4 regions of the Salimicrobium salexigens genome follow, and region 4 is predicted to be linked to each of the others. Evidence: riboswitches for the same ligand, from Rfam matches in the RefSeq annotation. Region 4 holds a riboswitch; each other region holds the start of a gene.
What was found. Region 4 has a riboswitch for S-adenosylmethionine ahead of metX (homoserine O-acetyltransferase MetX). Riboswitches for the same ligand answer to the same signal wherever they lie in the genome.
Positions count from the first base shown of each region.

Region 1: another riboswitch for S-adenosylmethionine. It lies ahead of BW931_RS07185 (sodium:solute symporter family protein); the one in region 4 lies ahead of metX (homoserine O-acetyltransferase MetX).
Region 2: another riboswitch for S-adenosylmethionine. It lies ahead of BW931_RS07260 (methionine ABC transporter ATP-binding protein); the one in region 4 lies ahead of metX (homoserine O-acetyltransferase MetX).
Region 3: another riboswitch for S-adenosylmethionine. It lies ahead of metK (methionine adenosyltransferase); the one in region 4 lies ahead of metX (homoserine O-acetyltransferase MetX).

Region 1 is NZ_FTOK01000005.1:39,772-47,482, reverse strand. It holds gene BW931_RS07215 (DNA-binding protein) at 1-223, opposite strand, end outside; gene BW931_RS07210 (CBS domain-containing protein) at 430-852, shown strand; gene BW931_RS07205 (response regulator) at 902-1,807, opposite strand; gene BW931_RS07200 (ATP-binding protein) at 1,785-3,074, opposite strand; gene BW931_RS07195 (dicarboxylate/amino acid:cation symporter) at 3,188-4,426, shown strand; gene aspA (aspartate ammonia-lyase) at 4,456-5,883, shown strand; SAM riboswitch class I at 6,028-6,135, shown strand; gene BW931_RS07185 (sodium:solute symporter family protein) at 6,226-7,711, shown strand, end outside.
Region 2 is NZ_FTOK01000005.1:47,853-56,150, reverse strand. It holds gene BW931_RS07270 (MetQ/NlpA family ABC transporter substrate-binding protein) at 1-521, opposite strand, end outside; gene BW931_RS07265 (methionine ABC transporter permease) at 538-1,200, opposite strand; gene BW931_RS07260 (methionine ABC transporter ATP-binding protein) at 1,190-2,218, opposite strand; SAM riboswitch class I at 2,305-2,420, opposite strand; gene BW931_RS07255 (SDR family oxidoreductase) at 2,583-3,341, opposite strand; gene BW931_RS07250 (S66 family peptidase) at 3,484-4,515, opposite strand; gene BW931_RS07245 (DUF1028 domain-containing protein) at 4,570-5,235, opposite strand; gene BW931_RS07240 (amidase) at 5,439-6,848, opposite strand; gene BW931_RS07235 (hypothetical protein) at 6,841-7,023, opposite strand; gene BW931_RS07230 (hypothetical protein) at 7,207-7,959, opposite strand; gene BW931_RS07225 (hypothetical protein) at 8,002-8,289, opposite strand.
Region 3 is NZ_FTOK01000004.1:251,430-259,727, forward strand. It holds gene menC (o-succinylbenzoate synthase) at 1-964, shown strand, start outside; gene BW931_RS06910 (IucA/IucC family C-terminal-domain containing protein) at 1,039-1,815, shown strand; gene ytkD (RNA deprotection pyrophosphohydrolase) at 1,955-2,419, shown strand; gene pckA (phosphoenolpyruvate carboxykinase (ATP)) at 2,557-4,146, opposite strand; gene BW931_RS06925 (thiol-disulfide oxidoreductase DCC family protein) at 4,297-4,674, shown strand; SAM riboswitch class I at 4,721-4,823, shown strand; gene metK (methionine adenosyltransferase) at 5,085-6,287, shown strand; gene BW931_RS06935 (gamma carbonic anhydrase) at 6,391-6,906, opposite strand; gene BW931_RS06940 (alpha/beta hydrolase) at 6,969-7,742, shown strand; gene BW931_RS06945 (tetraprenyl-beta-curcumene synthase family protein) at 7,758-8,298, shown strand, end outside.
Region 4 is NZ_FTOK01000006.1:53,664-61,961, forward strand. It holds gene BW931_RS08415 (M24 family metallopeptidase) at 1-62, shown strand, start outside; gene BW931_RS08420 (lmo0954 family membrane protein) at 317-649, shown strand; gene BW931_RS08425 (PspA/IM30 family protein) at 662-1,276, shown strand; gene liaF (cell wall-active antibiotics response protein LiaF) at 1,337-2,041, shown strand; gene BW931_RS08435 (sensor histidine kinase) at 2,038-3,036, shown strand; gene BW931_RS08440 (response regulator transcription factor) at 3,033-3,656, shown strand; gene rpiA (ribose 5-phosphate isomerase A) at 3,709-4,410, shown strand; gene BW931_RS08450 (polysaccharide deacetylase family protein) at 4,484-5,746, shown strand; gene metX (homoserine O-acetyltransferase MetX) at 5,861-6,913, opposite strand; SAM riboswitch class I at 7,022-7,132, opposite strand; gene BW931_RS08460 (DUF2188 domain-containing protein) at 7,288-7,488, shown strand; gene BW931_RS08465 (ABC transporter substrate-binding protein) at 7,801-8,298, shown strand, end outside.

The DNA.
Region 1 (7,711 bases), on a different contig from region 4:
GAATGTCCGGGTACTCCTGCAGCAGCGCTTTCGTATCTTCTTTTGATACACCTATGTAGTAATGTACATCTTTTTCCTTTATTAACTTGTAGTCTTCTTCCTCCCTGAAGATTTCACTGAACGAATCACCGGCCTCGGGATTTTTGAAGTTTTTAAGACCTTCCCCGATAAAATATCCGGCAAAGGCTATCCCCACTGCTATCCAGAAAAAATCGAATTCCATTTTCGTTCCTCTCCTTTCTTCCTCCAGCTTTTTCATTAGTTACAATTATTTCAAATGAACAGCAGAAACTCAATTTCTTTTTCAAGAATCCCCCTGACTTTTGTAGGAATCGAAACAAAGCCCGGGATTTATTGTTTAAAATACCCATAAAAAGTAAAAACTTCTAAGTGGAAAGCGAATTATTCAATTAGAAAGGTGGAGGAATCATGCCAGAACTTAAGAATTATATGAATACCGAGGTAGTAGCTTGTGAGGCATCCGACACTTTGACAACTATAGCGAAACGCATGAAAGAAGAAGAGGTAGGCTTTGTCGTCATTACAGAGCAGGATAAGTACGCAGGTGTAATTACGGATCGTGACATCGTAGTGAACGGCCTGGCTAAAGGATCCGCGGAAAATGTAAAAGCTTCAGACATTATGACGGACAAAGTCGTTACGGCTACTTCCGATATGGAAGTACAGGAAGCGGCGCGTCTGATGCAGGATCACCAAATCCGCCGCCTTCTTGTAGTAGATGAAGATAAAGTGAGCGGTGTCGTAAGTATAGGTGATATCGGTTTGCAGGGGTCCGATGAGATTGCAGGCTATATTATGGGTGAACTATCCAAAGGCTCCGCCAACAACTGAGTTCAAACAAAAAGCTGAGACAGGGCTCTCCCCCCTCGTCTCAGCTTTTTTACGTCTGCATCCGGCGTTTTGCTTCCCAGTACAGCATCTGAATAAATTTCTTCGTATCGACTCTTATTCTGTATCTCTTCTCTTTCTCAAGCTCCATCATTTTCTTCCGTACCTGTTCATAGTCAAAAAATGTCGAAGCGTATTTACTGAACACAGGATTGCTGAAATCATCCAGTCCGACCGAGGCGATGTGCGAAATACCCTGATGTACAGCCCTCCGGACGCGCTGTTCCGCCGCTTTCACTTCCCGCTGCAGACCTGGCTGCTTCGCTCCTTCTTTCATCTTGTCGGCAGCCGTCTTCTGATAGACATTCTTCAGGGAAATTATTTCCTCTCCCCCCGTCATATTATTCTGATCCAGATAATAGATGATATCCAGCAGATCCCTGGAGCCGTTCTCCCCGACCATTCCGAGTTCCACCAGTACTTTGTATCCTTCTTCCTTAATGCTTCTGGAAGCAGCCGCACTCCCGGTTCCGGCGCTTTTTCCCGTTACCGCCTGCAGAGACTGCTGAATACTTTCTATGGACCGCTCCAGTACCAGTCTTTCCTTAACTTTTTTCAGAATGTTGACCACCTCGATCCGATTCAAAGGTTTCGTAATGTAGTATTCGATACCGAGCGAATACGCTTCTCCTATCAGATTTTTACTTTCTATCTGGGAAATCATCACCGTTTTTCCCGTATAGCTTCCACTGATTTCCCGTATCGTCTCTATGCCGTCTCTTTCCTGCATCAGAAGATCAATCAGCAGAATATCCACCTGATGAGCCTCAAGCAATTCAGTATCCACTTCCCGGCCGTCAGTTCTCTCCCCGGCTACCGTTCCGAGATCCGCATCCTCTATCATCTCGGCAAGCATGGCCCTCACCGATATATCATCATCCACGATGAAGTAATTCATTGTCACTCCCCATTTCCATTAATTTTTCCTCTGGAATCCGAATTAAAAAAGAAGCTCCCTGTACTGACGGAAGCAGCCGGATTCTCCCGTCCATTTTTTTCACGACTTCCCGTACGTAGGACAGCCCTATCCCTGTAGACGGGGCACCGGCAGAATCAAACTTGGACGTATAGCCTTCTTCAAAAACGACCTCCTCCATCCTTTCAGGGATGCCGGGTCCGTTATCGGAAATCGTTACTTCCAGGTGACTGCCTCTCCTTTCCACCATCATTTCCACGTTTCCTTCCCCGTCGATGGCTTCTACGGCATTGGAGATGAGGTTATTCAGTACGGAAAGGAGTACGTAGGTAGGGTAACGATTCTCCCCCGTTTTATTACGGAGAGTGAAACGTATGTTTTTTTGAAGAAGCTCAGCGTAAGCAGCATTGGACTTTTTCAGTATGCTCCCTATTTCCTCCATACTCAGCCAGGAAGTGTCGCTTTCCCTTGAAATCACGTTCGATAACCCGGCGTAGATCCGCTGGTTATCTTTTTTTATTTCGTGCACTTTATTCGCTATGACAAGCAGAGAGGAAGACTCCTCCCTTCCGCTTTCCTCTTTCATATTCCGGTAAAGCTCGTAACTCTCTTTCGTAACCGTTTCGGCATCCCGCATCGTTTTGGACAGATGAACGGCCTCCGTGTACAGACCGGACAGCACCATCATCATATGCTCCTTCTGCTTTTTCTGCTGCAGTTCTTCCGTTTTCGCCTGTTTATACAGCAGGATGTTGAAAAAACCAAGGACGAAAAAACTGCGGATAAAAGCGACCTCCAGCAACAGCCCTATCGTTCCGAAATTCACCGGCTGGTCCATGACTCCGCTTCGCAGCAATATCTCGGCCGTACTTGCCAGGATTTCAAGGGAAACTCCTAACAATCCGACGACGATAGGTTTATGGTAGTACTTTGAAACCTTCAGGAAGCGGAACAGCAGTCCGTAGGTGAGGTAATAAAAGAATACCGGAAAGTGGGTGGAGAACGCTTCCTCAAGCGGCACGGAACTTCCGTACACATCCAGTCCCGTCCGGAACAGCACGACCGACGTCGCTACTGCCAGTGTCAGGGTGACCTGGCGCAGATTCGCCCTCCACAGCAGAAAAAAGAAAAACAGGGGGGTGCCGAAACTTACCCGGAAGCTTCCCTCAAACGGATAAAATTTCAGCTCTCCGGCCAGCGGCACCATCACAATAACCATTATAACAATCAGCAGTTTCTTTTTAATCATCATGGTCTCTCCTTCAAAAATTCACGGATTTATTTGTATGTATGCGTAGATTTCTGTATGTATCCGTAGGTATGCGCTTACATTGTGTATTACATATTGACTGGAGGGTTGTTATGAAAAATAATCTCGTATTCCAAATATTCATCGCTTTCTTTTTAGCAATTGTTCTCGGCATTTTCGTCGGACCTGACATACAAGTAGTACAGCCGCTCGGAGATCTTTTCCTCAGGCTTATTAAATTTATCATTGTTCCCCTCGTTCTGTCTTCCCTGGTAGTCGGAGTTGCCAGCACCGGGGATCTGAAAGAGCTCGGGAACCTGAGTTTCAAAACGGTTTCCTACTACATGGTGACGACAGCGGTCGCCATCTCCATCGGGCTTCTGAGCGGAAATCTGTTCTCTCCCGGAACCGGAGTTGATATTGAAGTTCCGGAAGGTGAACAGGTCGCTGCCCAGGAAACTCCCGGAATTAAAGAGACGCTGCTGAACATTGTGCCGACCAACCCGATTGCCGCACTTACGGAAGGTAACATGCTGCAGGTCATCTTCTTTGCCATCTTCCTCGGCATCGGTATCACGATGGCAGGTGAAAAAGCACGTACACTTTATCAAATATTCGATCAGCTGGCGGAAGTCATGTATAAAATCACCGGTGTCGTAATGAGATTCGCCCCCATCGGTATATTCGGCCTTATCGCACCTACCGTCGGGGAATACGGGGTGTCCGTACTGTGGCCTTTATTCAAGGTCATTCTCGCGCTGCTCGTCGGCTCACTCGTGCACGTTCTGCTCGTCTACTCGTTTTCCGTGAAAGTTTTCGGCAAGATGAGCCCCGTCACTTTCTTCAAGGAATTGATACCGGTCATTATGGTGGCTTTCAGTACGTCCAGCAGCTCGGGAACTTTACCTATGACGATCAAGTATTCCGAAGAAAAATTGAAAGTACCGCAAAAGATCAGCAGTTTCGTACTGCCGCTCGGCGCGACCATCAACATGAACGGTACAGCCCTGTATCAGGGGGTCTGCGTGCTGTTCGTCGCTCAGTACTTTGGAATGGAACTGACTTTCATCGATCAGCTTACCGTCGTGCTGACCGCTACACTGGCTTCCATCGGAACCGCCGGCGTCCCGAGTGCCGGACTTATTATGCTGTCGATGGTTATGACTTCCATCGGTCTGCCACTCGAAGGTATAGCACTGCTCGCAGGAATCGACCGTATTCTGGATATGATCAGAACTTCCGTGAACGTTCTCGGGGATGCATCAGCCGCAGTCGTTGTCAGCTCGTCTGACAGGAACCGCCCCGATGTTCTGGAAGACGAAGAAAACTACACAACCGCCCACTACGGGTAATAAGAATTCACAGAGAGAGGAAAGATACCATGAACCGTTTATATCGTACAGAAACAGACTCTATCGGAGAAAAAGAGATTCCCGCCGAAGCTTACTACGGCATCCAGACACTGCGTGCCAAAGAAAACTTCCCGATTACAGGGTACAACCTCGATGATTCCATGATTACGGCCGTGGCTATGGTCAAAAAAGCGGCAGCTATGGCGAACAGGGACGCCGGCCACCTCCCTCTTCACATAAGCGAAGCTATCATCGGGGCTGCCGATGAACTGCTGGAAGGCTATTACCATGACCAGTTTCTTGTAGATCCTATCCAGGGCGGAGCCGGTACTTCCGTGAATATGAATGCGAACGAAGTTATCGCAAATCGGGCTCTTGAAATCGCAGGACGGGACAAAGGCGACTACGATTATATCAATCCGAATAACCATGTGAATATGGCACAGTCGACCAACGACGTCTTCCCTACCACAATGCATATCGCTGCTGTAACCGGGATGACCCGGCTGGAACAGACGATGGAAACGATGGCTGATACATTCGGTAAAAAGGCGGCTGATTTCGATCACATCATCAAAGTCGGACGTACGCACCTGCAGGACGCCGTTCCGATCCGGCTCGGACAGGAACTGAAAAGCTACCAGCGTGTGATCGAACGCGACCTCAACCGGATTAGACGCTCCAAAGATAATCTGTTCGAAATCAACATGGGGGCAACAGCGGTCGGTACCGGTCTGAACGCCGATCCGGTATACACGAAGCTCGTAGTGGAGTATCTGGCTGACATCAGCGGACTTCCGCTCAGGGCAGCAGAGAACCTGGTAGACACTACCCAGAACACCGATGCTTACACGGAAGTTTCTTCCGCTTTGAAAAACACTATGACGAGCATGTCCAAAATAGCGAATGATTTTCGTCTGATGGCCTCCGGGCCGAGAACCGGACTGAGCGAAATCACTCTCCCGGCCCGACAGCCGGGCTCGTCCATTATGCCCGGGAAAGTGAACCCGGTCATGCCGGAAGTTATTAACCAGATCGCTTTTCAAGTTATGGGAAACGACCACACGGTGAGCATGGCTTCAGAAGCCGGACAGTTGGAGCTGAACGTCATGGAACCGGTCATGATTTTCAATCTGCTTGAATCCATCACTGTTATGAACAACGGGTTCGGCGTTTTCACGGATCTGTGCCTGAAAGATCTGCAGGCGAACGAAGAAGTACTCCGGGAGAACGTGGAGAAAAGCCTTGGAATCATTACGGCTTTAAGCCCGCACATCGGTTACGAACGCTCTTCACAAATCGCCCAGGAAGGCATAAGAACGGGCAAAACGGTGCGTACCCTCTGTATGGAGTATGAGGTTTTGAATTATGAAGACCTGGAAATTATTCTCGACAGTTATGAAATGACCTACCCGGGTATTGCAGGAGCACACCTGAAGGAAGAAATGACAGTCTGATACAGCAGCTTTAAAGGGACGCCCTTCGGCGTCCCTTTTTTTGAGAACGAAATACAGTCCTGTCTTTTCTATTTTTCGAAATTTCTAAAAAATCATTGACATTCCTTTTCTTCCCCCGGTAGAATGAACGTTAATTTCATACACATCTTATCAAGAGCGGTGGAGGAATCTGGTCCTGTGATCCCGCGGCAACCTGTTCGTAAAGAACAAGGTGCTTCTTCCAGCAGACACTATCTGTCTGAAAGATAAGAGCAGGGACGCTCAGGAGAACCCTTCTATTTTTCTTACGGAAAAGTGGAAGGGTTCTTTTTGTATGTACAGATATGTAAAGGAGGAGAGGAAATGAATTCTTATGGAGTATGGGTCATTACACTGGCGCTGTTATATACGCTCGCGTTAATCATCGTCGGCAACGTGGCAAAGCGGAAAGCCGGCCGGGGCGAGCAATATTTTATAGGGGGACGGACGTTCCGGTGGTGGACGGTCGCTTTCTGTATTACAGGTCTTTTTTCGGGTTCAACGTACATATCGATTGTGGAGCTTTCGTATCTTACGGGGATCTCAGCTATATGGTACGGGGTCGCAGAAACACTGCAGGTTCTCCTGATCGCCCTTCTGCTTATAAAATCGTTCCGGGAGAAATTGATCGTCACCATCACCGGATTGATCGGTGATCAGTTCGGCAGACGTGCCAAAGCTTTATCCGGCGCCATTACGGCCTTCGCTTTCCCGATGTGGTCGGTGGCCACGGCCATTGCATTCGCTTCTGCCTTCCACGTCTTCACCGGCGTGTCTCTGTCTTTATCCGTGGCGTTCACAGCCCTTCTTTTATTCGTCTATTTACAGTCGGGCGGCATGTGGGCGGTCGCCTTTACACAAACGATGAACACTATCATTTTCGCCCTCATGTTCATAATCGGTGCAGCAGCGTTCTTCATTAAACCCGGCATTTCCGGTCTGCAGCAGCTGGCAGTCGAACAGCCCGGGATGTTCGACTGGGACGGAGCCGGTCTTCAGGTCATTCTCGTATGGTTTGCCACATTTCTTGTGAACGTCATTTTAGCTCAGGCTGCTTTCCAGATGGCTCTGTCCTGCAGAACACCGGAAGAAGGGCAAAAAGGACTGATTGTGGCAGAAGTGATGAGCATCCCCTTCATTCTTTTCGGGATCCTCTTCGGACTCTCGGCGGCTGCGGTTGTCCCCGATGCAAGTCTCGGTCTCATAGCACTGCCCCGGTACCTGATGGGAGTCCTCCCCGCTCCGCTGGTCGGGATGTTCTTCCTCGGTATCTGGGCCTGTGCTCTCGGGTGGGGTGCCCCGTGTCAGTTCTCAGGCGCTACAAGTCTCGGAAAAGATGTGGGGAGCGCTATCTTCCCTGACGCTTCTCCCGAAAAGCTGGTCACGTATACGAAATGGTCACTGCTGCTCCTTACAGGCCTGATGATTGTCTTCGGCTTCCTGCGTACGGAACAGTCGGCCTGGTGGAACGTACTCGCCTGGACGATGAGAAATTCCGCAACCTTCGCTCCTGTAGTTGCTGCGCTGTTCTGGCCGCTCGTTACAAAAAGAGCTGTTCTCGGTTCTCTGTTCGGAGGCTTCACAGCAGGCTTGCTCTGGTATCATTTGAGCAACTGGCACCCGTCGGATTTCTTTCTCAATATCCATCCGGTCTGGGTGGGGATGAGCGTCAATATTCTTACCATGATAGTATTCACTGTCGTTTTCAGTTACGGCACCTGGAAAATATCTGCTGCCAGCCCTGTAAAAAGCAGTATAATACTCGGAACAGTCGTCGTCCTTTTAGCAGTTAACGGTTATTTTTACGAGA
Region 2 (8,298 bases), on a different contig from region 4:
TTAGGATTGTCCGTTATTTTATCCAGCGAACCGTTCCCGTCAAAATCTTCCGGCAGACCGATCAGTTCTGCTTTCTCCAGCAGAAGAAGGGCACGCCCCATATTTGTAGCTTCTTTCGGTAAGGCAATAGAACTCCCTTCCGGAATATTTTTTACATCTTCATATTCTTCCGAGTACACACCCATCGGCGCAATGATTGTAGTAGCGATAGGTTCGAGATCGAGGTTCCGTTCTTCAATAAAAGAGTCGAAGTAGGAAACGGTCTGAAAGGCATTCAAATCGATATCCCCGTCCGCCAGAGCCATGTTGGGACGAACGTAATCCGAAAACTCCACGAGCTCTATTTCAATTCCTTCTTCGGCTGCTTTTTCCTTCACTTTTTCCCAAATGGGAACGCCGGAACCATTCAGCCCTACTTTAACGACTTCGTCACTTCCTGAAGCTCCGCTCTCTTTACTGCATCCTGCGACCAATGTCGCGGCCGCTATCAGCAGCCCAAGTAGTACAATGATTTTTTTCATTTATAAATCCTCCCGCCTATTGTCTTTTCATTCTTTTGGATAATACGTTCCCGAGCGTCTGAACCACTTGCACAATTAAAACCAGCAGAAGAACCGTGACGATCATGATGTCCGTTTCGAACCGCTGATATCCGTAGGCTATCGCCAGGTCTCCAAGACCTCCTCCTCCGACGAAGCCGGCCATGGCAGATGCCCCAACTAAGCCGATCGTCGCTATCGTCAGGTTCAGCACGATGGAACTCAAGGCTTCCGGTACATATACGCGTAATATAATCTGCCAAGGAGAGGCTCCCATCGCTTCTGCCGCCTCCACGACGCCGGGTTTCACTTCCATAAGACTGCTTTCCACCAGCCTTGCTATATAAGGTCCTGAAAATAGTACGAGCGGTACGACAGCCGCTGCAGTCCCAATAGACGTGCCGACCAGAAACCTTGTAAGAGGGAGGATCGCTACAAGAAGAATAATGAACGGGATGGATCGAAAGAAGTTGATCACTACGCTTAACCCTTTGAAAAATGCGCTATTTTGGAGAAGCCCGCCGTGTCTCGTAACGACAAGTGCGATTCCAAGCGGGATACCGATGAGTGCCGCTACCACCAGTGACACCCCTACCATAATCAATGTTTCGTTGATGGCCTGCAAAATCTTTGGCCAGAATTCCAGTAAATTAACCTGCATCAGCTTCCACCTCCTGGACGTTTACTGTCCGCTGTATATAATCCAGTGCTCTGACAATCTCCCTGTCTTCCCCCAGCAGTTCCACTACCAGCTGGCCAAACGGGATTCCCTGCAGTTCCGTAATTTGTCCGAAAAGAACGTTCACTTCGACCTGATAGTTTTTGGCTACCTGTGAAAAGATGGGCTGAGCAGCCTTCTCCCGGACGAATGTGACCCGGTATACGTGACGTCCTCCCCCGCGTTCTTCAATACCCGCGAGGATGGAAGGCGGGATATCGCTCTCCATCACCGACTGGATAAAGTTTTTCGTCGTCGGGTGCTGAGGATTCGAGAACAGTTCGAAAATGGACCCCTGTTCAATGACCTGGCCGTTTTCCATGACAGCGACACGGTCGCACACTTCCCGGACTGCGTTCATTTCGTGGGTAATCATCAATATCGTAAGGTTATACTCGTCGCGTACTCTTTTCAGTAACTGAAGGATCGACTTCGTCGTCTCAGGATCAAGTGCCGAAGTCGCTTCGTCACATAATAAAATGTCCGGTGATGTAACAAGCGCCCGGGCAATACCTACCCGCTGTTTCTGACCACCCGAGAGTTCTTCCGGATACTGATGTGCTTTATCCGAAAGTCCTACGAAATCAAGAACCTCTTCCACTCTGGCTTTTATTTTTTTCTTGGGAGTGCCGGAAATGATCAGCGGGAAGGCGACATTATGTAAAACCGTTTTAGACTCCAGTAAGTTAAAGTGCTGGAAGATCATCCCGATACGCTTGCGCATTTTCCTGAGCCCGGGCTTAGATAACCGGGACAAATCATCCTCCTCCACTAATATATTGCCCCCGGAAGGCTGCTCCAGCAGATTCACCAACCGGACAAGCGTACTTTTCCCGGCTCCACTGAACCCGATCACTCCGAAAATTTCACCTTTCTCGATCGATATGTCTACGCCATCCACCGCCCGCAACTCTTTTCCGTTGTGCTCATACACTTTCGAAACGTTCTCGAACTGAATCATGCTCCATCCTCCTTACTTAAACGAAAAGACCCCTCTTCCAGAAAAATGGAAGAGGGGTCTTCTAATAAAATTTAGAAAACCGTCTCTTCTCATCTTTCAAGTACGATGCACCTGCTGGAATTGGCACGGTTTCCGATGGAATTCCATCAGTTCCGCTGCCGAGGTTTCAAAGGGCCAGTCCCTCCACCTCTCTGGATAAGAAGATACGTTTATAGTTTTTTGTGATGTGAACTATCTTAATACAATCATGACTTTGTCGTCAATCAGTTTTTTGAAAATTATATTAAATAAGTCACTGAACGTGCAGGTGAAGCTCATTATAAAACCCTCCCGAAAAGTTCGGGAGGGTCACTTCGATTGAACGTCAGTACGCCAGCCACCCGGCATCTGCTCTGATCACTTCACCATTGACAAAAGCTGAGTCTTCACTGGCCAGAAACAGTGCGATTCTGGCTACTTCTTCCGCTTCGCCATTCCTCGGGTTATTCCCGGACCCGGACAAAGCCCTTTCCATACCGAATTCATCCGGTTCTGACATGGTCGTTCCAATATTCGTAGCCACTCCGCCCGGAGCAATAGCATTGCAACGGATTCCGTGATTCGCATATTGGAAACCCACGTTTTTCGTATAACCGGCCAGAGCATGCTTGGAAGCTGTATATGCAGCTCCGGCTCTGGAACCTGCAAGGCTGGCGGATGAGCCCATGTTGACAATAACACCACGGCCCTTCTCCAAAAAAATCGGAAGAGCTTTACGAGTAGCTCTCATAGGTCCCGTTGTATTTACCGCCAGCACCTTTTCCCATAATTCATCGGTTACCTCGGCAGCAGGCATCATGTTATCCATCATCCCGGCATTATTAACCAGAATATCCAGCGTTCCATACGTGTCGACAGCTGTGTCGATCAAACGCTGGACATCTGATTCTTTCGTCACGTCCGCCAAGACCGCTGTAGCAGTTCCATTATTCTTTTCAATTTCCTCGACCGTTTCCTGCGAGCCTTTTTCATTAACGTCAGAAACGATGACCTTCGCACCTTCTTGTGCATATAATATAGCGATTTGTCTCCCCATTCCTGAACCAGCTCCGGTTACCACAGCTACCTGACTTTCAAGTTTCATAAAGCAGTTCTCCCTCCTGAAAGATAGTTGAACCCTTTTAGAATCGAAAGCTGACCTGAAGATAAGAGAACCTATCTTTATCTTATCACTTCATATAAAAAATTCAAAATAAAGAACATTTATCCTTAAAAAGAAATGAAATCTATTCCACTCCACTTTCCAGAATGGAAAAAGTCTTTTCACTGCAATTAATTACCGCCTGCGCTCCATAAGGAAGGAGAAATTTCGGCTCCGTATGGCCAAAATTCAAGTTGTACAGCACAGGCAAATCCACGAGACCATACTCCTTCATTACCCGGGAAATAACTTCTTTGTATTCCTCATAGTAAGCTTCATCTTTCGGCTTACCGAATACGATGCCCGCAGCCTTCTGCAGAATCCCCTGGGTCGCGTAGTTACGAAGCCAGCGTTTTATATCCTCAGGCGGAGTTTTTTCTTCAGACGTTTCAAAGAAAATAATTCCGCCCTTCCACGCTTCCTTCTCCGGCCAGAGTGTCGTCCCTTTCACCATTTCCAGAACATCGATACAGCCGCCGATGAGTCTGCCTCGTGCTATACCGGAACCTTGGAGAACTTCATAACCTGAGTTCGCCTGCATCGTACGGCGGGTGTTTTTGTTCGACTCTTCCCACTCCAGATGTTCACTCGTCCACTCTTTGGCAGGAGGAATGTTACCGATAGCTTCTCCTGAAAAAAGTGTGCGGTTCAGCATATTTACTGTATACGGATCCATTTCCACATTTTCCGCAAAGTCCGTTAAGACCGCCGGACCATAAAAAGAAGAGAGACCTGCCTTATGGCAAAACAGATGGGAAACCGTAACGTCTGAGTATCCCATAAAAACTTTGGGATTATCGCGGATCACATCAAAATCGATGTACGGCAGCAGGCGGACACTGTCGTCCCCGCCTATATTGGCAATGATGCCTTTAATCGACTCGTCTTTAAACGCGTTCATCAGATCTTCCGCACGCGCTTCCGGATGCTCGTAAATATATTCAGAGCCCTTTAAACTGTTAGGCATAGGAACGACTTCTAAATTGAACACTTCTTCAAGTCTTTTTACGCCCTGGTCATAACGCCATCGGATGTCCGGATCACCGGCGATGCCTGAAGATGTACTTACTGTTGCCACTTTGTCTCCTGCTTTCAGTTTTTGCGGTTTAATTAACAACGAAAACGCTCCTTTTATTACTTTATTTCTTACCTTATCAGAGCTTCCTCTATATCAGGAATCAAAATTTCCTTTAGGGTTATCTTTAGTGGGAAGATCCCCGACGAAAGGGAACAGTTCTTCTTCCGCTACCTGATGAATTCTGTACAGCTCCTTCACAGGGTCAGGATGCTCATCAACCCGAAGATCGACTAAAGGATACTCTTCGGTGTCCGAAACGCGGACGGCGGCTGACTGCCGGCCACGCTTGTCCCCTCCCTCATCCTGGCCGGCCTGGAGAGCTATAACAAGTCTTTCGGAGAGAGGGGTACCTTCCGTTTCCAGAAAAGAGTCATACATCGCCTGAATGGTCTCGGGTCCGGTGAGCATACTCCCTGCCACCGCAAAGTGATCACCTTCCCGATGACCGTACCATCCTTCGCACTCGTCTCCTGAAAAAGCGGCACTGTTTCCATCCTTGTCCACGATACAGAACTGCCGGATGGCTGGTTGTGCGTCTTCTTTTAAAACCTTTTCTTTCACTTTCTCTGCGGAAAATCCTTCATTTAGATAACGGACACCGTTAATTCCTATATAAGGATTGACGAAAGACTGAGTAGCCACGGCTCCCGCCTTTGGTGCAGTAAAAGGACAGAGCGCTCCTACCGCCGGTACTTTGGTGGAGACCGCCACTCCAAACTGACCGGTCTCTTTGCATTTTGCTGTAATCGAAAAAGTCATATCAGCATTTCTCCTCTCGTTCTGTAAACGTTTCTGTCGATTATGTATCCCGTACCTACTGTACTTTCGGCTCTCCGACTTCGTTTTTCATTCTATTGAGTTTAAAGACCTGCTGATTTCCAAATGGAGCAGCAGGTCCTGTAACATAAACTATTTCATAAATTTCAGGTGAGTTTATTCAGAATTAACACCTGTTTAACACTTTACCTGAGTTCAGGCTTCTTCCCCTGCATCGGAGCTGTTTTTTCGAAAGCATATCCTGCATTAAGGATTCTTCCTTCTTGAAATGCCGGCCCGATGATTTGCATGCCTACCGGCAACCCCTGACTTAGTCCGCAGGGCACGGATAATGCCGGAAGACCGGTTAAGTTTTCCGGCCCCATGAACCGGATAATATTATCTATTACATCCACTTTTTCTCCATTCAAATAGGCAAAGTCTTCCCCAATATTGTTCGGAAGTACAGGCAGTGTCGGAGCCATAATGACGTCAACCTTATTGAATGCTTTCTGGAAATCCTGTTTCAGCTGTCTTCTTACCTGTTGAGCCTGAAGATAATCGACAGCAGAAGGGAGTTCGCCAAGTTCAAACAGCAGACGTATGTCACTTCCGAAGTCCTGCGGTCTGCTCTGTAAATCGCTATGGTGTATGGCGGATGCTTCCGAGAGGGAGGTGATCAGTTCCGCCCAATCCGAATACTGAAGAGAAGGGATCTTGACTTCCTGCACTTTAGCACCCTGGTCGACCAATTTTTGAATTCCGTTGCGTACCAGTTTTTCCACTCCTGAATCTACGCCTTTAAAAAAGAAATCTTCGTTGACACCTATAACGAGATCTTTCACGTTCCCTGTCACGGCCCCTACGTAGTCATCCACAGGGACATTGATTGAAGTCGGATCCTTTTTATCAAATCCTGCAATAATTTGAAGCAACCCAGCTGCATCTTTTACTGTTTTCGTCATCGGGCCGACGTGATCGAGCGTCCATGCCAGTGGATAAACCCCATATTTACTGACTCTTCCGTAAGTCTGTTTTAAACCGACGGTCCCGCAGGCAGAGGAAGGGATCCGTATGGAACCGGCGGTATCCGTACCGAGAGAGGCTATCGTGGCATCCGAAGCAAGTGCTGCGCCGGATCCTCCACTCGAGCCTCCCGGTATTTTATTCGTGTCCCATGGATTGCGTACTGCACCATAGTGCGGGTTGTTATTCGTCACACCCCAGGCATATTCATGCAGGCTCAATTTACCGGTGAAGACGACCCCTGCTTCTTTTAATTTGGATACCACTGTCGCATCGTGATCGGAGACAAAGTCTTTGTGGATTTTCGACCCCATCGTAGTCACTTTGTCTTTCATATAAATGATATCTTTTATAGCCATAGGAATACCATGGAACATGCCCCGGTACTGCCCACTGCTGATTTCTTTTTCCGCTTTCTCCGCTTCTTTCAAAGCATCTTCCCTGTATATTTCAATATGGGAATTAATCGTTTCCTGCGTAGCCTCTGCCCGGTCCAGAACCGAATTTGTGATATCTACCGGAGATATTTCCCCTTTTTTCAAAAGCGGTGCAAGTTGTTCGACTGATTGTGATGCCAGTTCTTTACTCAGAATGATCACCTCCGGGAACGTTTCTTAAACTGATGTCGGCATCATCCACATTCACAGTTTCAAGATTCCCTCGCGCTGCTTTAAGCCCTGCCCACCGGTTCTCTAAAATTTCCAGGTGTTCTTCTTTAGGATCTATACCTTTTTGTTCCAATAGTTCTTTAACGGAAAGAGCCATTTTCATCACCTTCCCTGTTTTATTAGAGTACTGCCAAGATTATCATCCGGGAGTTTCTCACATTCCGAATAAACGCCTATACAACGCTGTATTGAAAACGCTTACAGTAAACTTATTGAAAGATTAACAATTTTTTTGAATATAAGTCAATCAGGAAGATAGATAATACCTTCTGCTTAATGCTCAATATCCTATAATGGCAGTTTGGACTTCCTTTACCACCTTTTCGGAAATCCTGTTAATATCCAGCAGGTAGACATTATTCAAACGCGGATTAAATACCCCCAGCTTTTCAATCTTTGCGAACTCCGGATGTATGGACTGCTCTCCCATCAGGTAGTAAACGAGGAGTTGTAACGTATGCTTTCCGGTCGGCCTTGATTTCGAAACCTTGAAGTCCCACAAGGTATCTGCGGTCAGGAAGTCCCCGTCTCCGCTGTGGATAAGATCCGTATATCCACCCTGAAAGGTGAAACCGTCTTTCACTACCGGCCCGTAGATATCAAAAAACGTAAGGGCTCTCTGGACCATCACTCGTATATTCCCGATCGTATCTTTGTCAGGTTCGATCAATCTAACCGGCTTATAACCTTGTACCCCCGCACGAACAATCACATCGTATCCGGAAAGTTTACAGGCGTTTATAACGGAAGTGTCATCCGTACCGTTTATTCCTTTGACCAGGTTCGCTGCTCTCTCCTTCTCCCGTATACGTGCGGCTCCCAGCAGAGAAATACTGAATACCTCTTCAGCCGGTGTACCGGTTTTACACCGCGTTAAGTAATCTACCGCCAGTCCTGTAAGACTTGGATGTAGATTCTCTTTTTCCTTAAGGTCACATTCATCCGGCAGAGAAGTGACGGCGAATTCACCCGGGTTTACGTATCCTCCCCGAGGTTGCCTGATTTCTGAAATTCTTTGCGTAACTGATACCATGCGACCCCTTCTTTCCTGCTCAAGTCGTAATCTCCGGAGGCATTATTTTTCAGGTTTAAGAATCGTCCTTTGGAGAGGCACACCGCCCATGGAAACATTTTGCTCCATAAAAATGTAGGACCGGCCATCTATGATAAACTTCCGGTTACCTTTATAACTGACTTGCCTTCCCTGTGAGGCGAGTTCCTGTTTTATAGCTTCTACGTATTTCTTATTATTTACATATCTATCGTCAAAATCGATCGTGATGTTACCTTTTTTGTAACCCATAAGCCGGTTAAAACCGAAAAGTAGAAGTATTGCAATAATTAATATCAAAAACACTTCCATATAGCCTGA
Region 3 (8,298 bases), on a different contig from region 4:
TGACAAGGGGGAAAGAGGGTACGGCGAAATTGCCGCTTTTCCGAGCCCCTTTTATACGGAAGAGACCGTAACGACGGCCTGGCATATAGCGAAAGATTTCCTGCTCCCTTCCCTGAATGAGACAGACGCACCCAGGATATTCAGGACCGTACAGGGGCACCCTATGGCGAAAGCCGGTATCGAGCAGGCCCTGTTCGACCTGAAAGCCAAAAGAGAAGGCAGGAGTTTATCCGAGTATATCGGGGGGACGAGAAAGGAAGTTGCCGCCGGGGGAGTGATCAGTCTCTCCGGTGACCCGAAAAAAGAGCTCCGTACTCTGAAGCAGGCAGGTTTCCAACGGGCAAAGGTGAAAGTTGAGCGGGGGCGGGAAAAAGAGCAGCTGCAGGCGCTGAGGGAAGAGGACGCCTCGTTTCCGCTTATGATTGACGGGAATGGTGCGTACGAGTCCCCGGACGAACTGCTTCCTCTTGATGAATTCAAGCTTCTGATGATTGAACAGCCGTTTCGATCCGGAGACTTCCGGAAGCACTGCCATTTACAGAAGAAAATGAACACGCCGATATGTCTCGATGAGTCGATCCGGAGCTTTGAAGATGCTGTCCAGGCGATGGAATTCAAGGCCTGCCGGATACTCAACGTAAAACTGAGCCGGGTGGGCGGATGGTCCGAAGCCCTGCAAATTCATGACCGGGCAGTAAAAGAAGACATGCCTCTCTGGTGCGGAGGTATGGTGGAGACCGGCATCGGGAAAGCCCATAGTCTTGCGCTGGCTTCCCTGCCCAATTTCACTCTGCCCGGTGACTTATCCGGATCCGACCGATATTTTGAGAAAGATATTATAAAAGATCCCATAAGCCTTGAGGGTGGTTTCATACGCGTGCCCGAAGGTCCCGGGATAGGAGTCGAACCGGATTTCGGGTATATGGAAAGTGTTACGAAAGACAGATGGTTTCAACGATACTGAAAATGATTATCAAAATCATTGACACACCTGTAAGTAATTTCTACACTTGTAAGTGAATAGAAGAGGTGAGGAATATGAGTGAAGAAATGATTACGAGAGAAGAAGAACAGTTTTTGAATGAGCATTTTCGCTTTTTTACGGATCAACATTTGCAGGAACCGGTTTTGGAAACGGTTCGTGCAACCGATTTGTTATCCCGCGAAGGAATCGAACATGTTTTGAATGACCTGCATCTGTATCTTGATTCACAGTCGTTTCTTACTACCGGTTCCCTGCTCGGGAAAAGGTTCGGATATTACGCTGTTACGGTGCCGATTGTAATGATGACGGTGTTTGATAAATTCCCTGACGTTTCCCCCGGGAATGTGGAGTACATCCGTATCGATGAGAACCCGAAATGGTTCCCTAAATTCCATCTCAGGGATAAAACGGTATCCGTCCCGGGAGAAGACAGGGAAGAGTGGATAGTTGAAAATATGCGGCACTTATTCAGGGATTTCCTTCAGCCCGTTCTTTTCCACATTCATAAGACTACGCGTATTTCAAAGAAGGTATTATGGGAAAATACAGCCATTTATCTGTACTGGTTTTATGAACGCAAACTTCCTGAATGGTATGAAGGAGAGGAACTGGCAGAGAAAAGGAAAGACTTTCGATATATCATCGATGAACTGGACGGAGAACCGTTCGGTGAACAGAAAAACCCTTTCACTTACTTCGAGTCTCAGCCCTTATTGCCTTCAGGGGCTAGGGAAAGGAAATGCTGCTGCCTCTCCTACCGGCTTCACGAAGACAGTACGTTCTGTAAAGTATGTCCCCATCTGAAACAGATGGAGAACATGAAGAAATAGTTTCTTCCGGAAGATGCTGCAATGATTTCCGGTACGGCCGGTGGAAAAAAGAAGAAATGAAACATTTGTAATTTTCCCTTCATATGGTACGATTTAATTAGAGTAAAAAGAGTGTTTTGGAAAAGGCAGTTGATACCATATGCAAGAGTTCTATGATTATTATAATAATCCTGTGAAATTATCTTTTAAGGACCACCCTTTTTCAAGCGAACCGAAGCACGTATGGGTGATTTGCCAATACCGTGGAAAATGGCTGCTGACCGAACACAAGGAACGTGGTCTGGAGTTCCCCGGCGGGAAAGTGGAAGAGGAGGAGACCGCCTCGGAAGCTGCTGTCAGGGAAGTGAAAGAAGAAACGGGAGGCATCGTCGATCAGCTGCGTTACGTCGGTCAATACTTCGTCAAAGGTAAAGGTGGCACGATCATCAAAAACGTTTATTTTGCAGAGGTTTTACAGTTGCGGGAAGAAGCCCATTATTTCGAAACGAACGGTCCGGTACTGCTCGAGCAGCTTCCGGAAGCTTTGCCGAGACAGAAAGAGTACAGTTTTATGATGAAAGATAAAGTGCTCCCGTGCTGTCTGGAAAGAATTGGAACGGTGTAGCGTGAGATGTGTAACTACCAGGGGACTCCCCGGGCTGTCGAGAAATTCTCGGCAGCTTTTTTGTTAGAAAATCGATAAAAATAAGCATGCAGAGAAATGGAGCGTTTCTCTGCATGCTTGTTGTCTGTATGACAGTATTAACGTTTGATCGGTCCGGCTGCTGCAATCGTTTCGTCAGCATAAGCGAATTTCTTGAAGTTCTCATGGAACTTGGCAGCCAGGCTCTCTGCCTGCGTATCGTAATCACTTTTGTCTTCCCAGGCATTACGCGGAATCATGACTTCCTCCGGAACACCGTCACAGTGAAGAGGAATGTTAAGGCCGAAGACAGGGTCCTGGTACATTTCCGTGTTTTTGAATTCTCCGTTCAATGCAGCATCCACCATACGTCTCGTATAGGACAGTTTCATTCTCTTACCTGTCCCGTAAGCTCCGCCGGTCCAGCCGGTGTTGACGAGGTAGACGTCTGTGTTGAACTCGTCGATTTTCTCACCCAGCATCTTCGCGTAGACGGAAGGCGGTAACGGGAGGAACGGTGCGCCGAAGCAGGCGGAAAACGTAGCTTCGGGCGTGGTGACGCCCCGCTCTGTCCCTGCGAGTTTACTCGTATACCCGCTCAGGAAGTGATACATCGCCTGTTCTTTCGTAAGTTTGCTGATAGGCGGAAGAACTCCGGTAGCATCAGCTGTCAAAAAGATTATTTTATCGGGATGTCCGGATTTACTTTCCTCAAGAGCGTTGTCGATATGATCAAGCGGGTAAGCGACACGCGTATTTTCCGTCAGGGAAGTGTCGGTGAAATCCGGTTTCCCCGTACCCGGGTTTACAGCTACGTTTTCGAGTACCGCGCCGAATCTGATGGCTCTGTAAATATCAGGTTCCGTTTCAATAGAAAGGTCTTTAGTTTTGGCATAACAGCCGCCTTCCATATTGAATACACCTCTATCGGACCAGCCGTGTTCATCGTCACCGATAAGGTAACGGGAAGGGTCGGCGGAAAGAGTCGTTTTTCCTGTACCGGAGAGTCCGAAGAAGAGAGCGGTTTCTCCCTCCGCGTTCACGTTAGCGGAGCAGTGCATCGGCAATACGTCCTGTTTCGGCAGGAGATAGTTCATCACGGAGAAGATCGACTTCTTGATCTCTCCGGCATACTGCGTGCCGCCGATCAGTACTATTCTATGTTTGAATGATACCGTTACGAACACTTCGGAATTGGTTCCGTCTGTCTCCGGGTCGGCTTTCAGCCCCGGTGCAGAGAGCACTGTGAACGCATTTTCGTGAAGAGGTTCCTCTTCACTCCCGGGTCTTATGAACATCTGCCTTGCGAACATATTGTGCCAGGCGTATTCTGTAATCACACGGATTGGCAGACGGTAGTCTTCATCGGCGCCTGCGTAACCCTGGAATACGAAACGTTCAGGGAGGTCTTTCAGATATCCGATCACTTTGTGGTAAAGGTGAAGGAATGTTTCTTCCTGCATCGGCTGGTTCACTTTGCCCCAGTCGACCTTTTCGGCAGTTTCATCGTCTTTTACAATGAATTTATCGTTCGGGGACCGTCCTGTATATGCTCCGGTTTCTGCCTTTACAGCTCCGGTATCGGTCAGTGTTCCTTCATTCCTGTTGAGTATGTTTTTCGTAAGGTCCGGAACAGAAAGCTGTACTTGTGTTCCTTCTTCCTCAAGCAGCTCCTCGATGCTTGAACGGTCGCTTCTGGCATGAATCATTTTAAAAACCCGCCTTTCCCTGAAATTCCGCATGTAAGCGATTATTTGTAAATAGTATAACACATTGTCATTAATAGTCCATACTGCAATTCATTTTTTTAAAATCATCTGCAGCTGCTGTATAATCTGGAGAAAAGGAAGGTGAAAAGGTTGAAGAAATCGATCGTTCTGTACGATGCAGCATGTCCTTTGTGCCTTAAAACGAAAAAGTGGGTGAGCCTCCTGGACCGGGAAAATCGACTGCTCTGGCTGTCGCTGCAGAAGCTTACCGAGTATACTTCTCTTCCCGCTGAAAAAGAAGGACAAATTCGTGAACAATTACATTTATATGATCCTTCGCGCAACGAACATGTAGGGTATGACGCGATCACCTATATATGTAAGGAGTCGCCGCTGCTTCGCTTCGCCGGAAAGCTGATGGAGTTTCGGACTGCGAGGGCGGTCGGAGTTCCGGTTTATCGATTTATCGCTAATAACAGATACAGAGTGGGAATCCACGATTGTAAAGACGGAAGCTGCTCCATCTAATTGACAATCATAGCTGATTTGGTATGATAAAATGCGAACGGTAACTCTCTTATCCAGAGTCGGTGGAGGGACAGGCCCGAGGAAACCCGGCAACCTTCTTTTGATATGGTGCTAACCTGACGCAAGAGTACTCTCTTGGACGATAAGAGCGGAAGGAAATCATCCCTTTCCTCATACGATGAAGGAAAGGTTTTTCTTTTTTAATGAAGGAAATCAAAATTTCTCTTAATAGTATAAACGTTTCCTGAAGGACCTTCCTGTTTTCCATGCATGGTTAATGAAGGAATGGAACTGATTCCGGTTTTCAACCCGTGAAAACAGGGGCCGGAATTCGGAAACAGAATGCAGTATATTAAAGTATGATGCTGGTAAGAGTGCCGTAATCAGAGTTTAAGGAGGAATCATGTAACATGGCAGCAAATCGCCGGTTGTTCACATCTGAATCGGTTACGGAAGGGCATCCCGATAAGATATGTGACCAAATTTCCGATGCAATTCTTGATGAAATACTGAAGGAAGACCCGAATGCCCGGGTGGCCTGTGAGACAATGGTTACCACAGGACTTGTACTTGTCTCCGGGGAAATCAGTACGACGACATATGTGGATATCCCGCAGGTCGTAAGGCAGACAATTAAAGATATCGGGTACACGAGGGCGAAGTTCGGATTCGATGCCGATACCTGTGCCGTCCTTACAGCTATTGATGAACAGTCCCCGGATATCGCGGGCGGAGTGGATGAATCTCTGGAATCGAGAGAAGGACAGATGAGCGAAGAGGAAATCGACGCAATCGGTGCCGGGGATCAGGGTCTTATGTTCGGATACGCAACAGATGAAACGGATGAACTGATGCCTTTGCCGATCTCGCTTGCTCACCAGTTGTCCAAGCGTCTGGCGGACGTGCGGAAAGACGGGACCCTCTCCTACCTGCGTCCGGACGGTAAGACACAGGTGACTGTGGAATATGACGAGAACAACAACCCGCTCCGGGTCGATACGGTGGTCATCTCTACGCAGCATGCCGAAGAGATTACGCTTGGGCAGATTAAGGAAGATTTGATGAAGCACGTAATTGTGCCGGTCGTCCCGGAGAAGTTCATGGATGACCAGACGAAGTACATCCTTAACCCTACAGGCCGTTTCGTTATCGGCGGGCCTCAGGGTGACGCCGGGTTGACAGGACGCAAAATCATCGTTGACACTTACGGCGGCTATGCCAGACACGGAGGAGGGGCCTTCAGCGGCAAGGACTCCACTAAAGTGGACCGCTCCGCTGCTTACGCCGCCCGCTACGTTGCAAAAAATATTGTTGCCGCCGGTCTTGCGAAGACGTGTGAAGTCCAGCTCGCATACGCCATCGGGGTAGCCGAACCGGTCTCGATTTCCATCGATACGGACGGTACCGGGGAAGTCACGGAAGCCAGGCTCGTGAAAGCTGTGCGGGAACTTTTCGATCTACGTCCGGCAGGGATTATCCGCATGCTCGATTTGAAACGTCCTATTTATCGACAGACGGCCGCGTACGGTCACTTCGGCCGCCCGGCGGATCATTTCCCCTGGGAAAACGTCGATAAAGTGGATTTGCTGAGAGCTAAAATAAAAGAAGAATAGATAGGCCGCACGTACAAAAATCCGAACGAAAGCGTTCGGATTTTTGTTTATTCCGTTAAATTAGAATAGAAGAAAAATACACGGCCGAGGCCAGAACAAAGAATCATTTCTCTCCGCTGTTTTTATAATACTGTCCTTTTTCCACGTAGCTCTTACGTATACGATCCAGTTCTTTGAAGTCTTTCTCGGTCAAATCTCTCACTACTTTAGCCGGGCGTCCCACGGCAAGAGTGCGGGGAGGTATCGTTTTACCCGGAGGAACGAGACTTCCGGCACCGAGAAAAGCTTCTTCACCGATGACGGCGCCGTCGAGTACAATCGATCCCATTCCGACTAAGGCATTCTTTTTGATGGTAGCGGAATGAAGCGTAACCTGATGCCCGATGGTGACTCCGTCCTCCAGCGTAAGCGGCATGCCCGGGCTCTGGTGGAGGAGACTGAGATCCTGTACATTTGTATTATTTCCGATTCTGACAGGAGCGACGTCGCCCCTGATTACGGTTTTGAACCAGATACTCGCATATTCCCCGATCGACACATCCCCGGTTATGACAGTGTCTTCAGCCACGTAAGCCGTGTCGGCAATTTCGGGATAGTAACCTTTATATTCGCAAATCATCTTCATCCTCCTTATACTGTATATTATAGTAAGTATATCAGAGGAAAACGGAGGTACAAGTGATGCTGAAAGAATACATATCTGTTACGCCAAAAGCCGTAATCGTTGTCGTACACGGGGCTTTTGAGCACGGGGGACGCTACAGGACACTGGCTGAGAAATTCCAGACAGATGGATACTCGGTGGTCGTCGGAGACCTCCCCGGTCAGGGAGACGACATAGACAATCGGGGCCATATCCGCAGTTTCCGGCAGTACCTGGATACCATTGAAGGATGGGTGGAGTATGCGAAGGAAGTGGAGGTCCCTGTTTTTCTCCTTGGTCACAGCATGGGAGGGCTTGCCGTTATCCGGGCGCTGCAGGAAAAATCGCTCCCGGTCCAGGGTGTGATTTTATCCTCTCCGGCACTCGGCATAAAGAATGGAGCAAGTAAACCGCTTGAGGCGATGGCCAAGGTGATGGACAGGCTTTCACCATCTCTGCTCGTATCATATCCCTACCGTCCCGAAACAGTTACGAGAAATGAAAATGTGTGGGAGCAGGACAGGAAGGACGACAAAATTTTGCAGAAAGTATCTGTAAGATGGTACAAAGAATTTCAAAGAGCTATCAAAGTCGCTCGCGACAAACCGTTCAGCGATGTCCCCCTCCTCCTCATGCAGGCAGGAGAGGACAAGATGGTGAACTCTGAAGACACGAAGCGCTGGTTCGATGCACAGAATTTGACGGAGAAGGCTTACAAAGAATGGCCGGGCCTTTATCATGAACTGTTCAATGAGCCGGAGTGGGAAGAAGTTTACCGTTACGCTTTAAGTTTTATAGAAATACACCGTTAAGAGGAGGATCCAGTTTTGGCAAAGCAGGCACCGAAGCAACCGATAGCCCTGATGTATCAGGGGTACAGATTTATATTTCCGGAGGTTTACCGTCAATTGGAGGCCTGGAAAGAGAGAGCGGCGGATATTCCGGATCCCGAACTGAGATTTCAGGCAACAGACAGTATAGAGAAAAAAGCTTTTCACTGTGAGGGAGGCGGGCTTTTCTCCCTGCTATCCGGAGCGCAGTGGAAAGAAACCGTCACTTTCGTAGTGGCATACCAGACCATCTGTGATTACCTGGATAATTTATGTGACCAGAGCGAATCCCTGGACCCGAAAGACTTCGAAAGTCTCCACTTTGCTCTGGAAGATGCGGTTCATCCCGATTATGAACACCGTGATTATTATGCATTCAGAGAAGAGAAGGAAGACGGGGGATACCTGAGTGAACTCGTTTCCACCTGCCAGGGTGTACTGAGCCGTTTTCCGTTCTATCACCTCGTTCAGCTGGACGTGGCGGATCTCAGTGCGTTATACGGAGAGTTCCAGGTGCATAAACACGTGAAGGAAGAAG
Region 4 (8,298 bases):
TTGTTACGGAGGGAGGATATGAAATTTTAACGAAAACTCCTAAAGACCTGCGGATTATTTGAACAGGTAAGAAACCTGGCCCGGAACAGAATGAATATCAGAAATAGCAGACACTGCAGTGACCGCATACTATCGTGAGGTCGTTGCGGTGTCTGTTTATTTCTGCGCTGCTTTTCCACTCAGGAACGCGCAGATCGACGGGGTTGCGGGACAGAAAGGAAATAAATACGCCTCCGGACCTAGGGGAAGATATGTCTCCGGCTCATTACGGGAAGTACCGGAGTGCCGTAATATTAGTGTTGAAGGAGGAGATGGTATGAAACAGTTCTTATTGTTCATCGGAGCTCTGGCGGCTCTGGCGATTATTCTGGCAAGTCTCGGACCATTGATTATGCTTGCTGTCGGGATCTGGCTGCTATATCTCGTTTATAGACAGTTTACCAGGACGGATTCTGCCGGCGGGAAAATAGGATGGCTGATCGTCGGACTGCTGGTTCTTGCTTTTATTACGCCTCACCTTCCGGCATTGATCGGGGTTGCCGCTGCTTACGGGCTGTACCTTGTCTATAGAAGCTGGAAGAAAGAAGAACCGGAACCTGAGGACGATCCGTTCACTAATTTCGAGAAACAGTGGAAACAATTACAATAAGGAGGGATACCCATGACGAACCTATTCACGAGAATGAAAGACACTTTTATGGCGGATATTCACGACGCTCTGGATAAAAAAGAAGAAAAAAATCCTATGGCCCTGCTGAACCAGTACTTGAGAGAAAGCGAACAGGAAACGGAAAATGTGCAGAAGCTGATTGAACGTCAGTACAAACTGAAACAGGAGTTCGAAAATGAGTACGAGCAGGCGAAGAACATGGCTGAAAAACGGGAACGGCAGGCTGTCGTAGCGGGAAATGCCGGAGAAGAAGAAATGAAAGAATTCGCTCTTGCGGAACAGGAAGCCTATACCAATCGGGCGGAACGTTTGCTACAATCGAAGCAGGAAACGGATCAGCAGTTGCAGGAACTTGAACACAAATATGAAGAAATGAAACATAAACTGAAGGATATGCACGTAAAGCGTATGGAGCTGATGGGACGCGAGAATATAGCGAGAGCCCATCACCGTATGGACCGTGTTTCAAAAGAAGCGTCCGAACAGCCGTACAGCCGTTTTACAGAACTGGATCGCCACATGGAAAGGCTGGAGGAGCAGATTCAGCGTTCTTACCGGAAATCGACATTCGACAGTAAGATCCGGCAGCTGGAAAAAAATCAGTGAACCAATATCTCTCCTGTATCGTCCGATACGGGAGAGTATTGTGTAGGGGGGAGGATTATTATGTTTGAGAAAGTGGGAACGAAAACGATTAATAAACTTCTGCTCATTGCTGCGGTACTTCTTATAGCCGAAATCATTCTTTTTGATGGAGGAATTCTCTTTTCCCTGCTGTTCAGCGGTATCCTCGTGTATGTCGGGCACCGTTCCTATGACAGAGCATTCGGGAAGGTAGTGTTCTGGATCGGGCTCGTATCTCTCGTTATGACTATTTTAAGTATGGCCGTCGTCCGCTTCCTCCTTTTTATACTCCTCGTCCTTTTCCTCTATAATTACTTCCAGGCAGGTCGACATCCTGCCCGGCCCGTTTTCTCTCGAGAACCCCCTTCCCCGAAGAAGGAACCGGTAATCAGCCAGAAAATGTGGGGAGATCAGACGACTCCCGAAGCTTACGCCTGGAACGATATCAACGTGCACGGCGGCATCGGTGACAGAACGATAGACCTGAGCCACACCGTACTTCCGGAAAAAGCGGTCATTTCCGTCAGGCATTTGGCGGGTACACTTACAATTTACGTACCGTATGAAACGGAAGTGCTCGTTCATCACAGCGCTCTCATAGGGCGCGCGACTATTTTCGATTACCGGAGTACGCATCTGTGGAACGGAACGGTTCATTATCAGACAGAAGACTACGGATGGAAAGAGCCTGGCGTGCGGATTGTCACTTCTGTTCTGTCGGGAGACCTTGAGGTGAAGCGCATATGAAAAAACACCTTATATTCTACGTGCTGCTGTTTATTTCTTTTTCCGTTCTGCTGACAGGCATTACCTTCCTCACTTTTCCTCCGGAGAACTGGTCGCTGCTGTACAGGAAAGAGGTACTGGATATGCCTTTCCTTCTCGTCCCTGTACTGGCTGGCCTCACCTTTGGTATCGGCACCGGGCTGGCTCAGGGTGTTCAGGAAAAACAGAAGAAGAAACATCTCTACCGGCAGCTCGACTGCCTGGTGCAGGGCATTCCGGTGGATGCTAAGGAGACAGGGGAAGGAGTGCGCGCCCGTCTGGAAGCGATCGAAAGAAAAATGAGCCGGCAGACGGAACTTTCCCGAAAACAGGCATCCGAACGGGCGGACGAAAGGGAAAGAAGTATTCAGGAAGTGGTCACTCAGGAAAGGAGCCGGCTGGCCCGGGAACTGCACGATTCGGTCAGCCAGCAGCTGTTCGCGGCTTCGATGATGATGTCTGCAATCAGTGAGCAGGAAGAAAACAGCAAGCTCCGTATGGTGGAACAAATGATCCACCAGTCCCAACTTGAGATGAGGGCTCTTCTCCTTCATCTGCGGCCTGTCCCGTTAAAAGGAAAAACGCTGAAGGAAGGAACAAAAGACCTTCTTGAGGAACTGACACAGAAAGTCCCTCTTCAGGTGGATAAACAGCTGGAGGAAGTGTCTCTTGAAAAAGGGGAGGAAGATCAGCTGTTCCGTATTCTTCAGGAAGCTGTTTCGAATACGTTGCGTCATGCCGAGGCTGACCATCTTACAGTGCAGCTGCTGCAGAGAGATGACTTCGTTCTGCTCAGGGTTCTGGATGACGGGAAAGGCTTTGATACGGAAAGTGCAGGCACGAATTCCTATGGCCTGGTCAACATGAACGAGCGGGCTCTTGAAGTAGGGGGAGTGTTGAAAATAGTAAGCGTAAAAGATGACGGTACGAGGGTGGAAGTGAAATTACCACGGAAGGGAAGGGAGGAAAAAGTATGATCCGGGTCCTGTTCGTAGATGATCATGAAATGGTCAGAATCGGGGTGTCCGCCTATCTGTCCGCTCAGCCGGATATAGAAGTCGTTGCTGAAGCGGCAAATGGAAAAGAGGGAGTGGAGAAAGCGTTCGAGTACAGACCGGATATTATTCTTATGGATCTCGTCATGGAAGGGATGGACGGCATCGAAGCTACCGGTAAAATCATTTCGGAGTGGCCGGAGGCGAAGATCATTATCGTTACAAGTTTTATCGATGATGAGAAAGTGTACCCTGCGCTTGAGGCGGGAGCAGTGAGTTATCTGTTGAAAACGTCAACGGCCGATGAGATTGCCGGAGCGATAAGAGCTACATACGGAGGGCAGTCGATACTCGAACCGGAAGTCACCGGAAAACTGATGGGCAAAAGAAGTGGAGAACCGCTGCATGAACAGCTGACGAAACGGGAAAAAGAAGTGTTGCTGCTCATGGCGGAAGGCAAAACGAATCAGGAAATTGCAGACCTCCTTTTTATTGCACCCAAAACGGTCAAAGTACACGTCAGCAACGTTCTCGGGAAACTGGAGGTCCAGGATCGTACCCAGGCTGTCGTTTACGCTTTCAGGCATCATTTAATTAAGTGAGCGGATTTTGATATACTTGGAAAGGCATACAATTCTAATGGGAGTGATGGTCATGCAATGGACAAATCAGTTAGCCGGTCAGTTGAACTGGTCCAGAGATATTTCGAACAGAGAAGAGAAACAGCGGGTAGCGGATCAGGTAGCGGGAAAAGTGAAAGATAAGGATGTCATAGGCATCGGTTCCGGCTCCACTGCCTTCCTGGCGCTGCAGGCTATTGCGGAACGCGTGAACGAAGAAGGGCTTGATGTGAAAGGCATACCCACTTCCAAAGAAGCGGAAATAAACTGTGCGGTCTTAGGACTTGCAACTACGACGCTTATAGATTCCCGTCCCGACTGGGGATTTGACGGGGCGGACGAAGTGGACGGCGACCGTCGACTGATCAAAGGTCGCGGAGGAGCTATGCTCCGGGAGAAACTCGTGATGGCCAGCGCGGAAAAGACGTACATTCTTGCAGATAAAAGCAAGATGGTAGAGAGACTCGGAGAGAAGTTCGCTGTGCCGATTGAAGTGGATGCGAGAGCTATTCATCTGGTGGAAACAGGACTCGGAAATTTATCTTCGGTGAAGCGTGTCGAGATGCGGATGGCTGAGAAAAAAGACGGCCCTGTCATTACAGAAGGAGGCAATATCATTCTGGATGTAACCTTTGAAGATATCCCCGCTGACGCGGAAAGTACTCTTAAAGCAATGCCTGGTGTTGTGGAAACAGGACTGTTCATCGGCTATCCGGTAGAAATTCTTACCGTATAAATTCTCTCCCCCTCTTTACAGTTGTGTTACAATGTATCTTGCGATGTAATATTTCAGGATATTGAGGGGAAAAATGAGACGACTAATACTGGGGTTTTTCATATTGATGAGCGGCTGTTCGTTTATGGCTAATGCCGGTGAAGAAAAAGAAAAGGAACCGGTAAAAAAAGAGAATTATGAGAAGTATGAAGCTGATATAGAAACGAAAGTTGAGAAATTCGACAAACTTTCCATTGTGATGCACTACCCGGAAACGCCGAATGACCAGATTGACCAGACGGTACTGGACTACGTGAATGAACAGCGTTCCGACTTCAAAAAAGACAGTTATGAACGCGTAAAGAAAAAAGGGATCTCTGCTGTGCAGGAACTCCACGTCGACTATGACATCGTTTATGAAGACAGCGCTACATATGTAGTTAAGTTCAACGAGACCGTAACGTGGGGAGAGAAGCGTAAGGCTTTTGATGAAACGGTGCTTCATTTTGAGAAATCGAACGGCAAGAAACTTTCGCTTACCCATTTTCTTCGGAGTGAGAATGATTATGAAGAAATCCGGGACCATCTGGAACGCACCTTTGAACGCAAACTATCGGAGAAGGAACTTAACAGCTTTACGTATGAAGGGGACGCTTTCACTTTCTTCGCGGGGAATCAGTCCGTACGGGTGAATAAACAGGAGCACCCGGAGTGGTTCAAAGAAAAGTTCATGAAGAAGCGTTCGGATATGACGGAGAGACCGGGGATTTTTCATACGGAGAAAGAGATCACTGAAATTCCTGTTACCGAAAAAATGTTAGAAGAGTATCCTGTAGCAGTGATGGGAGGCCCCCATCCGAAGAGGACAGAAGAGATCCTCCGGGCGCTGGAGAAGAACGACCGGAAAGCTGTGTTCTTTTTGATCGGCAAACGTGTCGAACGATATCCGGCCGCGGTGGAAGCTATAAAAGAACAGGGGCACGCTGTGGTCGCTCATACATGGAACCAGAGGCTCCCGGGACGTCTCTCGGATAAGAAAGAAAGCGAATACCGGGAACGTTCCGTGAACCTGCTCAGCTCCATTACAGGTCAGCAGGAGGTGCTGGTTTCCGGGGACAGGGTGAGCCCGGAAAAAGCACTCATCAATCGCCCTAACTGGGCCGGGAAGTCCGAGGCGTGGGTGACGGAGCAGCTCGTGAATTCCGCCCGTTCGAACGGGCAGCTTGTCATGAGCGGATTGAATGAAAAAACTCCTGCGTTATTACGGGAAGTACTTCCTGAGCTGAAAGACTCCAGGAGCAGGGAAAAGGAAACAGGCAGGGAAAAGTCCGGAGCAGAACGACTGGCCGGAATGTAATCTTCTAAGGAACAGCACAGAGACCTCAGGCGGCTGCGGCCGGTGGAGGTAATGTGCTGTTTTTTTATTGTCTCCCGGCCTGGCTCTTTTTTGATAACGGATCTTCTGCAGCCGTTAAACACGTAAGTGATATCTGATGAACTCTCCCCACTTATCGAATTCGACAAGGAAGCCGTCGTGACCGAATTCGGTATCGATATGGAAATGCACAGCGTGTGGAGTGAGGAGTGAAAATTCTTCCATGGATTCCTTCGGATATATGAGATCTTTCTCGAAACTCATCGTATAAATATCTGCTCTGTACTGTTGCACCGTATCTTCCATGGCTCCTCTGTTTCTTGTAATATCATGATGGTTCATCGCCTCAAGAAGGTAAAGGTAGCTGTTGGCATCGAACCGTTTTTTAATCTTCTTCCCCTGATGATCCAGATAGGACTGGATATGATAACTTTCTTCGTTCTGCCGGCGGTTGAAGCGCTGGTGAAACAGAGATCTGCTTCTGTAAGTGACCATCCCCGTCATTCTCGCAATTTCAAAACCGTCGAGGTTCTCATTCGATTGATAATTACCATTGTCCCACCGCGGGTCACGTTTTATCGCTTCCGCCCCTATATGGTTGAATGCTATTCCATAATCGCTGAGGGCCGGGGTGGAAGCGAGAATAAACAGCTTATCCATCGCATCCGGGTACATAAGCCCCCACTCATACACCTGCATACCACCGAGTGACCCGCCGAGTACGGCATGTATGTGCGTGAAGCCGAGAACTTCCAGAGCCCTTTTCTGAGCCCGTACTACATCTCTGATTGTTATGGAAGGGAAGTCGAGGCGATAGACCTCTCCATTTTCGGGATTTACGCTCGCAGGCCCCGTAGAACCGTGACAGCCACCAAGCACGTTGAAGGTGACAGTCTGAAACTCTTCTTCCGGGACTATCCCTTCTTTTCCGAATAGACCTCTCCACCATCCGGGCTCTTCTTCCGTACCCACGGTGTACTGATTGCCTGTGAGAGCGTGACATATAAGGAGCAGGGGCGCATTCTGGTTGCCGGATTGCTCATAGGCAAGGGTAACTTCCGGCAGCCGTTCACCTGATTCGCAAATGAACTCCCCGATCGACACTTCTTTATAAACGGTTTCACATGTTCGGATATGATTGACGGACATCTATCTTCCCTCCAGTGGAATTGTATAGGTAATGCGGCCGGGGAGACCGGGCACAGAAAAAGCCCCCTTCTGATAAGTTAAGAAGAGGGCTGATTTATATATTGCCTCCTCTTATCTTCCAGATCAGTAAGATCTGTAGGACGTAGCACCTTTTCAAACTGATGTTTGAAGGTTGCCGGGCTTCACAGGGCCTAATCCCTCAGCCGCTCTTAATAAGAGTCGCACGAACTATTCAATTTAAGCTTATTATGAAGTATAACCACCAGAGGAAAGGTATGTCAACTAATTTTCTGACTATTTGAGATATGTTTGAAGGAAAAAGAGGCGGGGTACAATCAAAAGTATCCGATCATTAAAAGAGGAGTGGATTAATTATGGTAAAAGAATATAGCGTAGTACAAAACAAGGACAAAAACGGCTGGTACATTAAAATCGAAGACATCGCTCCGACGGATTTCTTCGAAGATTTTGATTCCGCAGTCAGCAAAGCCGAAGAAATTGCGAAGAAGAACTCTCCGAGTAAAGTTCTGATTCTCGATCAGGACGATAACGTGCAAGAAGAAAGAAGCTTTTAATTTAATTATGCGTAAAGAGCTGAAGGGTACCCCCTTCGGCTTTTTTTGTATGGAAAAAAATAATATGATACATATTTTTCAGAATACTTATTGTAATATGTTTGTAATCGTGCTAAGATACAGACAATGAAACTGTGCAAACGAATTCACAGTATCGCTTCTGTCACCTGTCCTTTTCTTTACATAGGAGAAGGAGTAATTTATTGGATATTTTTGCAAACGAATGCACAAACTTTTCCGGCGTCCTTTATTTTTTTGTGTAAGTTGTAAGCGGATTCAAAACATCAGAAACAGTAAAAGGGAGTGTATGGAATGAAGAAGAAAAAGTTTTATTCAGGGATTGCTACGGCTCTATTGGCTTCAAGTGTGCTGGCGGGCTGTTCGTTCGGCTCAGGTGAAGAATCTTCCGGCGGAAGTAATGACGGTGGAGGAGAAGGCGGCAACGGCGAAGCGGTTACGGTTGACGTTTTTCAATTCAAAGTGGAATTCAAAGATCAGTTTGAAGAACTTGTATCGATGTATGAAGAAGAGAACCCGGACGTCAATATTAACGTCAAAACCGTCGGTGGCGGTAACGATTACGGTGCTTCACTGAAAACTTCCTTCTCCTCCGGCGAAGAGCCTGACGTCTTCAACGTCGGCGGACCGACGGACGTGGACGAGTACGAAGAATATCTGGCCGACGTTTCGGATACGAAAGCTGCCGAAGCGGCTCTTGAGGGGACGTTGAACGGTGTAAGTCGTGACGATCAGGTTCTCGGACTTCCTTATAACCAGGAAGGCTATGGACTTCTTTACAATAAGAAAGTT